Regions from separate parts of the Kosakonia oryzendophytica genome, predicted to be linked through region 2. Evidence: predicted binding sites of a transcription regulator. Region 2 holds the regulator's gene; each other region holds the start of a gene.
The links. The regulator Fur, encoded in region 2, represses iron uptake genes when iron is present. The targets are predictions, from matches to a motif close to ATAATAATGAGAACNACTATCAA.
Positions count from the first base shown of each region.

Region 1 (3,280 bases), 2.0 Mb from region 2:
GATACGCAACTCAACTGCGTTCTCTGACCAAAGGTCGTGCATCGTACACTATGGAATTCCTGAAGTATGATGATGCACCGAACAACGTTGCTCAGGCCGTAATCGAAGCCCGTGGTAAATAAGCCTCAGGGTTAAAACCAAAGTCCCGTGCTCTCTCCAGAAGGGGAGAGCACTATAGTAAGGAATAAAGCCGTGTCTAAAGAAAAATTTGAACGTACAAAACCGCACGTCAACGTCGGCACTATCGGCCACGTTGACCATGGTAAAACTACCCTGACTGCTGCCATCACTACCGTTCTGGCAAAAACCTACGGTGGTAACGCTCGCGCATTCGATCAGATCGATAACGCGCCGGAAGAAAAAGCTCGTGGTATCACCATCAACACCTCTCACGTTGAATATGACACCCCGACTCGCCACTACGCGCACGTAGACTGCCCGGGCCACGCCGACTATGTTAAAAACATGATCACCGGTGCTGCTCAGATGGACGGCGCGATCCTGGTAGTAGCTGCGACTGACGGCCCGATGCCGCAGACTCGTGAGCACATCCTGCTGGGTCGTCAGGTAGGCGTTCCGTACATCATCGTGTTCCTGAACAAATGTGACATGGTTGATGACGAAGAGCTGCTGGAACTGGTTGAGATGGAAGTTCGTGAACTGCTGTCTCAGTACGATTTCCCGGGCGACGACACTCCGATCGTTCGTGGTTCTGCACTGAAAGCGCTGGAAGGCGAAGCAGAGTGGGAAGCGAAAATCATCGAACTGGCTGGTTACCTGGATTCTTACATCCCGGAACCAGAACGTGCGATTGACAAGCCGTTCCTGCTGCCGATCGAAGACGTATTCTCCATCTCCGGTCGTGGTACCGTTGTTACCGGTCGTGTAGAGCGCGGTATCATCAAAGTAGGTGAAGAAGTTGAAATCGTTGGTATCAAAGACACCGCGAAATCCACCTGTACTGGCGTTGAAATGTTCCGCAAACTGCTGGACGAAGGCCGTGCTGGTGAGAACGTAGGCGTTCTGCTGCGTGGTATCAAACGTGAAGAAATCGAACGTGGTCAGGTACTGGCTAAGCCGGGTTCAATCAAGCCGCACACCAAATTCGAATCTGAAGTTTATATCCTGTCCAAAGATGAAGGCGGCCGTCATACTCCGTTCTTCAAAGGCTACCGTCCGCAGTTCTACTTCCGTACAACTGACGTGACTGGCACCATCGAACTGCCGGAAGGCGTAGAGATGGTAATGCCGGGCGACAACATCAAAATGGTTGTTACCCTGATTCACCCGATTGCGATGGATGATGGTCTGCGTTTCGCAATCCGTGAAGGCGGCCGTACCGTTGGCGCGGGCGTTGTAGCAAAAGTTCTGGGCTAATCTTTTTAGCTTTGAATTGAAAAGGGCGCTTCGGCGCCCTTTTTGCTGTCTGCTATTTAGTAACAGCCATATTTATGTGTGATTTTGCGGACCATACCGCAACAGCTTTACAGTTTGTGCTATTGTAATCGTAACCATTCTCATTTACACTTTTGCGCATAAATTGAACGGGAGTGATCATGTACGTTTGTTTGTGTAATGGTGTGAGTGATAAAAAGATTCGCCAGGCTGTACGCCAGTTTCACCCTCAATCCTTTCAGCAGCTTCGCAAGTTTGTTCCTGTAGGAAACCAATGTGGCAAGTGCATACGTGTTGCACGAGAAATTATGCAGGATGAGCTCACACAGCTCCCGGAATATAAAGAGATCGCCTGAGGCGCTATCTTTTTTTTGACATCCCTGTAGCCCCATCTACGCTTCAATGAGTGGAAGCGGAGGGACTATATAATGAAAGGTGATGTTAAAATCATAAACTATCTCAATAAATTATTGGGAAATGAGCTTGTCGCAATAAACCAGTATTTTCTCCATGCGCGTATGTTTAAGAACTGGGGGCTGACGCGCCTGAATGATATCGAATACCATGAATCCATCGATGAAATGAAACACGCAGATAAGTACATCGAGCGTATTTTGTTTTTAGAAGGGATCCCGAATCTGCAAGATTTAGGCAAGCTCGGGATTGGTGAAGATGTTGAAGAGATGCTGCAATCTGATCTGAGGCTGGAGCTTGAAGGCGCGAAAGATTTGCGTGAAGCGATCGCCTATGCTGATAGTGTCCATGATTATGTCAGTCGCGATATGATGATCGCAATTCTTGCCGATGAAGAACATCATATCGACTGGCTGGAAACCGAGCTTGACCTGATTGGTAAAATTGGGGTGCCGAACTACCTGCAATCGCAAATCAAAGTTGAAGATTAACCCAGCCCCATGGTGTGATACCCCATCAGCAAACCCGCTGCTGCCAGAAATGGCCCGAAAGGCAGCGGGTTTTTTAGTACCTGTAATCTGCGACTCAAGCATGTTTTCGTCACTACCGCACAGCCTGCCAGCAAGGCTGCGAGAAATACCAGCATAGGTAAACTTTGCCAGCCATGCCAGGCTCCCAGCGCGGCCAGAAATTTGATATCACCATAGCCAAACCCTTCTTGATGACGCATGAAACGGTACCCCCAATAGATCAGCGCAAAGCCTGAGTAGCCAGCAATCGCACCGATGACCGCGCTTGCTAAAAAAGGCGGGTGTAAGACGCAATGCCAAAGTAACCCGGCCCATAAGAGGGGGCAGGTGAATAGGTCTGGTAGCAGCCCTGAACGCATATCACAGCGGATAAGGATTACATTCAGCACCAGATAAATAGAAAGAAAAATCAGCACATTGTTCCTTTTTGAAATGCAGTTATGTGCAGTCGAGGGTGCCGGAGTACGGGAAATAAAGAAAACGCGTAATCGTGATATTGCGCAGTTGCTTGCGAAGATATGTGCCGTACTGTTGCATTCGCATCAGAACCCGGAACCAGTACGCAAGACTGCTTAATTTCTACGCTGCACTTGCGTCGCGTCTGGATTTGCGTATAATGCGCGGGCCTGTAGTAAATGACGGCTGGTTCAATCTGAGCCATAGCGGTGTGGTTTAACCGCTAACAATGCCCCCGATTGGGGGGCTACGTAAGAACGATTACACTCCCCCATCAATCGTAATGGGTGTGAGGAGTAATTATTTTCGTCTATAAATAATTGGAGCTCTGGTCTCATGCAGAACCAAAGAATCCGTATCCGCTTGAAAGCGTTTGATCATCGTCTGATCGATCAATCAACCGCCGAAATCGTCGAGACTGCGAAGCGCACTGGTGCGCAAGTTCGTGGTCCGATCCCGCTGCCGACCCGCAAAGAGCGCTTTAC
Region 1 is NZ_CP115659.1:494,593-497,872, forward strand. Features, by position in the region: gene fusA (elongation factor G) at 1-122, shown strand, start outside; gene tuf (elongation factor Tu) at 193-1,377, shown strand; gene bfd (bacterioferritin-associated ferredoxin) at 1,557-1,751, shown strand; gene bfr (bacterioferritin) at 1,824-2,300, shown strand; gene O9K67_RS02305 (prepilin peptidase) at 2,297-2,698, opposite strand; gene rpsJ (30S ribosomal protein S10) at 3,132-3,280, shown strand, end outside.
Region 1: a site for Fur is predicted at 1,499-1,521, ahead of bfd (bacterioferritin-associated ferredoxin). Genes of this name have one in related genera too.

Region 2 (3,280 bases):
TCACGATCTGAGCGAAAAAACCTGCCTGTTGCCGCAACTGGGTTCTGGCCCGGATAGCAACAACAACGGAAGTGGTTTCTTTACCCGCGCGGATTACATCGACATTCTGAAGTATGCGAAAGCCCGGCAGATCGAGGTTATTCCGGAAATTGACATGCCTGCCCATGCGCGTGCAGCCGTGATCTCTATGGAAGCCCGTTACGATCGACTGATGAAAGAGGGCAAAGCGCAGGACGCGGCGCAGTTCCGCTTGCTGGATCCAACGGATACCTCCAACACTACCGGGGTACAATTTTATAACCGTACCGGCTACCTTAACCCTTGCCTCGACTCATCACGCAATTTCGTCGACAAAGTGATCGGTGAAATCCAGCAGATGCATAAAGAGGCGGGCCTGCCGCTGCAAACCTGGCATTTTGGCGGTGATGAGGCAAAAAATATTTACCTGGGCGTTGGGTATACCGATCAGAAGAACCCGGAAGCAGGTAAGGGCATCATCGATAAAAGCAAGCAGGACAAGCCGTGGGCGAAGTCGCAGGCGTGCCAGGCGATAATTAAAGAGGGAAAAGTAACGGATGTTGAGCATCTTTCCAGCTATTTTGGTATTGAAGTCAGCAAACAGGTGAAAGCCCGCGGCATTACTACAATGCAAGCCTGGCAGGATGGTCTGAAAGATGCCAAAGACGCATCGGTATTCGCCACCGATCATGTCAACGTGAACTTCTGGGATACGCTCTACTGGGGCGGTTTTGACTCGGTTAATGACTGGGCGAACAAAGGGTTCCGCGTTATCGTTTCCAACCCGGATTATGTCTATCTTGATTTTCCGTATGAAGTAAACCCGCAAGAGAGCGGTTATTACTGGGGCACGCGCTTTAGCGACGAACGTAAGATCTTCAGTTTCGCGCCGGACAATATGCCGCAAAACGCCGAAACTTCTGTTGACCGTGATGGCAACCCCTTTAGCGCGAAGTCTGATAAAACATGGCCTGGGGCGTATGGTCTCTCCGCGCAGTTGTGGAGCGAGGTGGTGCGTACCGATAACCAGATGGAGTATATGATCTATCCGCGTCTGGTTGCGGTGGCGGAGCGCGCATGGCATCGGGCGGCCTGGGAGCAGGACTACAAAGCCGGTCGTGAGTATAAAGGTGGTGAAACGCACCTCGTCAATGTTCGTGCCCTGGATAAAGACTGGACACGCTTTGCCAACGTGTTAGGCAGCCGCGAGCTGGCGAAACTCGATAAAGCGGGTATTCACTACCGCTTGCCAGTGCCAGGCGCTCGCGTGGTGGGGGGCGTGCTTGAAGCCAACACCAGCTTCCCTGGCATGGTGGTGGAGTACTCTACCGACGGCGGCAAACACTGGCAGCGTTATGACGATAGCGCCCGCCCGAAGGTGAGTGGTGAAGTGCAGGTGCGTACCGCCAGCCCGGACGGGAAACGCGTAAGTCGTGTGGACAGTGTAAAGGCGTGATCGCTGTGTAAGCCGGATAAGGCGCAGTCTGCTGCAGTTATCCGGCAACCAAAAAAAGCCAACCGTCAGGTTGGCTTTTGGCATATCAGAATGGATTATTTCGCGTCGTGCGCGCTTTCATCTTCGCGGCAGTCACCTTCAGCGCAGTGGCCATACAGGTAGAGACTGTGGTTCGTCAGACGAATGCCGTGTTTGGCGGCGATTTCACGCTGACGCGCTTCAATAGAATCATCACTGAATTCGATCACTTTGCCACAATCGAGGCAAATCAGGTGATCGTGGTGATGTTGCTGGGTCAGTTCAAAAACGGACTTGCCGCCTTCGAAGTTATGACGGGTCACAATGCCGGCGTCATCGAACTGGTTCAATACACGGTAAACCGTAGCCAAGCCGATCTCTTCGCCCATGTCGATCAGTCGCTTGTATAAATCTTCCGCACTGACATGATGGTTATCCGGCTCCTGAAGCACTTCCAGGATTTTTAACCGAGGAAGCGTGACTTTCAGGCCGGCCTTCTTTAATGCGGTATTGTTGTCAGTCATGCGGAATCTGTCCTGTTGCTATACGATTCACTTCCTTAGGGGAAGTTATAGGAATGCACCTGGGATAATGCGTCTCATTATAGAACTGCCATGTCTAAATGAAAACTGCAAGCCCTCAAGTAAAGTAAGCTTATAAAACGTGGGGTCGCCGACAAAGTCCTGTGCGGCAGCCCAAGTTTAGCAGGGCTTATTGTACAGTGATGAAGAAAAAAGTTAAAAATTTGTAGCAATTATTTCCATCGCTTATACCTATTAATACGGCGCAACCCACAGGCTACGCCGTAAATATCAGGCATTAATGATGTCGTCCAGGTGCAGCTCTTCCGACACCTGCTTAACCCATTTCTTCACGCGTTCCGCGGTCAGTTCCGGCTGACGATCTTCATCAATCGCCAGACCCACAAAGTGGTCATCATCCACCAGACCTTTAGACGCTTCAAAATGGTAACCAGCGGTCGGCCAGTGGCCCACGATAGTCGCACCGCGCGGTTCAATGATGTCACGGAGAGTTCCCAGGGCATCACAGAAATACTCTGCGTAATCTTCCTGATCGCCACAGCCGAACAGGGCGACTAATTTACCGTTGAAGTCTACTTCTTCCAGCGTCGGGAAAAAGTCATCCCAGTCGCACTGCGCTTCGCCATAATACCAGGTTGGAATGCCGAGCAGCAGAATGTCATAGCCTTCGAGATCTTCTTTGCTGCTCTTGGCAATGTCATGTACATCGGCAACGTCTTTACCAAGCTGACTTTGAATCATTTTCGCGATATTTTCGGTGTTACCGGTGTCGCTGCCGAAGAAAATGCCTGTAATTGCCATGAGTAAAATAACCTCTTGAAACTTAATGAGATGGTGGTGGCGTTTAGCCCACAGATAAGGGCAATCATAGCAGAACAGGGAAGCACGCGGAAACAGCTATCGCGCCGGACTGCACTCTATGACACATGAAAAGAGGCGTAAAAGCGGTGATTCGGAGGATTCGCTATCCGCGTAAGGCGTTGAGCTGGGCCAGCAGCATCTCTTCAATAAGCTCGCTACGGCTCATTTCACGGGCGTCCGCCAGCTCATTTAGTGCCTCTACCGCTTCAACATTCAGTTTTAATTCAACGCGTTTGAGCCCGCGAACTTTATCGCGTTTGAGCTGATTACGTTTGTTGATGCGCAACTGTTCATCGCGCGCGAGCGGGTTGGTCTTGGGCCTTCCCGGACGACGCTCATTCGCGAACAGATCTAGTGTCGTACGGTCCGTTTGTTCTTTAGCCAT
Region 2 is NZ_CP115659.1:3,567,145-3,570,424, reverse strand. Features, by position in the region: gene O9K67_RS17330 (beta-N-acetylhexosaminidase) at 1-1,474, shown strand, start outside; gene fur (ferric iron uptake transcriptional regulator) at 1,570-2,016, opposite strand; gene fldA (flavodoxin FldA) at 2,305-2,835, opposite strand; gene ybfE (LexA regulated protein) at 2,999-3,280, opposite strand.

Region 3 (3,280 bases), 170 kb from region 2:
CAGCGCAATCAGCGGCGCGGAGGGAAGGGTCTTCGCCCAGGTTAGCCCGTTCAGCGAACCGGCATTCCACAGCCCGGCAGAGAGCGCCGTTTCCAGCGAGGCATGCAACAGCAGCCAGGTGTTAAACGCCATCAGCATCGCGCGGACACCAATGCCGACGATGATCAAACGGAAGGTTTCAATCCCGTTGCGCCAGGCCAGCAGCCAGACCAGCAGCGATGTCACCATACCGCCCGCCATCGCCGCCAGGGCAATGGCGGTCATATGCTGGCCAAACAGCACCATGGCCACCAGCACGCCGCTCCAGGCACCGGTATTAAATCCCATCACATCCGGACTGCCCAAGGGATTGCGCAACAGGGACTGGAAAATCGCCCCACTGACGCCGAGAGCCGCGCCCACCAGTAACGCCATCAACACACGCGGTAAACGCCATTCCGTCACCACAAGCTGGATGGCACGGGGTGCATCGCCGGTCAGCGCAGCAATAACCTGCGAGAACGCCAGGGGGACAGTGCCGCTGCGCAGGCTCCATACGGCCAGCAGCAGTGCGATGAGCGCCATCAGCAGGCAACTGGCGACCAGGCGACGGGAAGGCGCCATCATAAGCCGCCTCCGCGCGCGCGGCGCACCAGCACAATCAACACTGGTGCACCGATAAAGGCGCTGACCACGGAGACGCGTAATTCACCCGGTACAATCACCCGGCCAATCATATCGGCGAACAGCAGCAATGTCGGGGTGGCGATCAGCGTGACCGGCAGCGACCAGCGGTGATCGGCTCCCACCAGCCAGCGTGCGATATGCGGCATCATCAGGCCGATAAAGGCAATCGGGCCGACCAGCGCCGTGGCGCTACCGCACAGGACGGTAATGATCAACAGACCGAGCAACTGTGTGCGCGCCACTTTGCTGCCCAGCGCGGTGGCCGTATCGCTGCCGAGGCTCAGGCTGTTAAGCGATCGGCTTAGCAGCAACGCGGCTACGGCAGCCAGCAGTACCGGCAGCGCGACAATCTTCAGGGTATGCAGGGTGCGAATATCCAGCGAGCCTGCCTGCCAGAATCGCAGTTGATCGTAGACATCGGCATTCAGCAGCGAGATGCCGCTGGACAACCCTTCCAGCACGGCGGCCAGCGCAACACCCGCCAGCGTGAGGCGCACCGGGCTAAGCTGTCCGCCGCCCTGGCTGCCAGTAAACGCCACCAGCAGCGATGCTGCCAGCGCACCACAAAATGCCAGCAGCAGTTGTTCCGTGGGGGAGGTGATACCGATCAGCGCCGCGCCGAGCACAATGGCGAAGCTGGCTCCCGCATTAACGCCCAGCAGGCCGGGGTCGGCCAGCGGGTTACGGGTCAGCGTTTGCATTAACGCCCCGGCCAGCCCGAGCGCGCCACCCGCGAGCAATCCCGCCAGCGTACGCGGCAGGCGAGCGTCTTTGATGATGGTGCAGTCCGCACTCTGGCAGGCGCCGGTAAGGGCATCTAGCACCACGGTGGCGGGCAGGTTTTTTGCGCCAATAAACAGGCTGAGTGTTGCGGCTGCTAACAGCAGTATCAATAACCCGGCGAGGGCGACGGGGCGCGCCGGGAAAGCAGAAAACGACATAAAGCATCCCAAACGTGATAATGATAGTAATTATCGTTATCGATCTTGTTTTGATATGTTAACATGCATAGCCTGCGAATGGACACAAAAAGTGCGTATTTAAGGCGTTGTAATGAAGCAACAATCCTGGCTGTTGAACCTGAGCCTGCTGCAAACGCATCCGGCTTTCCGCGCGGTATTTCTGGCGCGTTTTATCTCGATTTTATCGCTCGGGCTGTTGGGCGTGGCGGTGCCGGTGCAAATCCAGACCATGACCCACTCCAGCTGGCAGGTGGGTCTGGCGGTGACGCTGACCGGCGGCGCGATGTTCGTTGGGCTGATGCTTGGTGGGGTGCTGGCGGATCGCTACGAACGTAAGAAACTGATTTTACTGGCGCGCTCTACCTGTGGCGTGGGTTTCATCGGCCTGTGCCTGAATGCGCTCTTGCCGGAACCGTCGCTGGTGGCCATTTATCTGCTCGGGGTGTGGGATGGTTTTTTCGGCGCGCTGGGCGTCACGGCGCTGCTGGCGGCGACGCCTGCGCTGGTCGGGCGGGAAAATCTGATGCAGGCGGGCGCGATCACCATGCTGACGGTTCGCTTCGGCTCGGTGATTTCGCCTATGTGCGGCGGGTTGCTGTTGGCGTCCGGCGGGGTGGTGTGGAATTACGGTCTGGCCGCGGCAGGCACGTTTATTACCTTGCTGCCGTTACTCAGTTTGCCTGCGTTGCCGCCTCCTCCCCAACCGCGCGAGCACCCGTTGAAATCGCTGCTGACGGCGCTGCAATTTTTACTGTGTAATCCGCTGATCGGCGGTATTGCGCTGCTTGGCGGATTGCTGACGATGGCAAGCGCAGTACGCGTGCTGTACCCGGCGCTGGCCATTGGCTGGAATATGTCGGCGGCGGAGATCGGGTTGCTGTATGCCGCACTGCCGCTGGGGGCGGCTATTGGTGCATTGACCAGCGGTAAGCTGGCGCACAGCGAGCGTCCCGGGGTGATTATGCTGATCACCGCCGTCGGGGCGTTTATTGCTATTGGCTTATTCAGCCTGATGCCTTTCTGGGCGCTGGGCGTGGTATTTCTGGCGCTGTGCGGCTGGCTGACGGCGGTAAGTTCGCTACTGCAATACACACTGCTGCAAACCCAGACCCCGGAAGCGATGCTCGGGCGCATAAATGGTTTGTGGACGGCGCAAAACGTCACCGGCGATGCCATTGGCGCGGCGTTGTTGGGGGCGATGGGGTCGATGATGACGCCGGTCTCTTCCGCCAGTCTCAGTGGGCTGGTGCTGGCGGTCGTTGGGTTGGCGCTGGTGGGCGGGCTCAGCGAGCTGCGACGTTTTCGTCAGACGCAGCCCGCGGCGTAATCACTGCCAGCCCAACGGAATTAACCAAACAGTGCCGACAGACGCTGCAACACGCGGGTGGCGCTGTAATAGTCGAGACGGAACGTCTCGGCGCCCAGGGCGTAAACGCGTTTGTGTTGCACGGCGGGCAGATGCGCCAGCAGCGGGTTTGCGCTCAGGGCGTCGGCATCCTGTTGGTCGCTGGCGAACAGGAACAGCGCTTCACCGTTCAGCCCGGCGGCCAGGTTTTCACCGCCCAGTTGCACGATATCGTGGCGTTTGCCCTGGCTCTGGCTGGTTTGCAACCCGGCGGGCAGGTCAGCAAGGGTAAAGCCGAGCTGTTGCA
Region 3 is NZ_CP115659.1:3,739,738-3,743,017, reverse strand. Features, by position in the region: gene fepG (iron-enterobactin ABC transporter permease) at 1-603, opposite strand, end outside; gene fepD (Fe(3+)-siderophore ABC transporter permease) at 603-1,607, opposite strand; gene entS (enterobactin transporter EntS) at 1,720-2,955, shown strand; gene fepB (Fe2+-enterobactin ABC transporter substrate-binding protein) at 2,976-3,280, opposite strand, start outside.
Region 3: a site for Fur is predicted at 1,622-1,644, ahead of fepD (Fe(3+)-siderophore ABC transporter permease). Genes of this name have one in related genera too.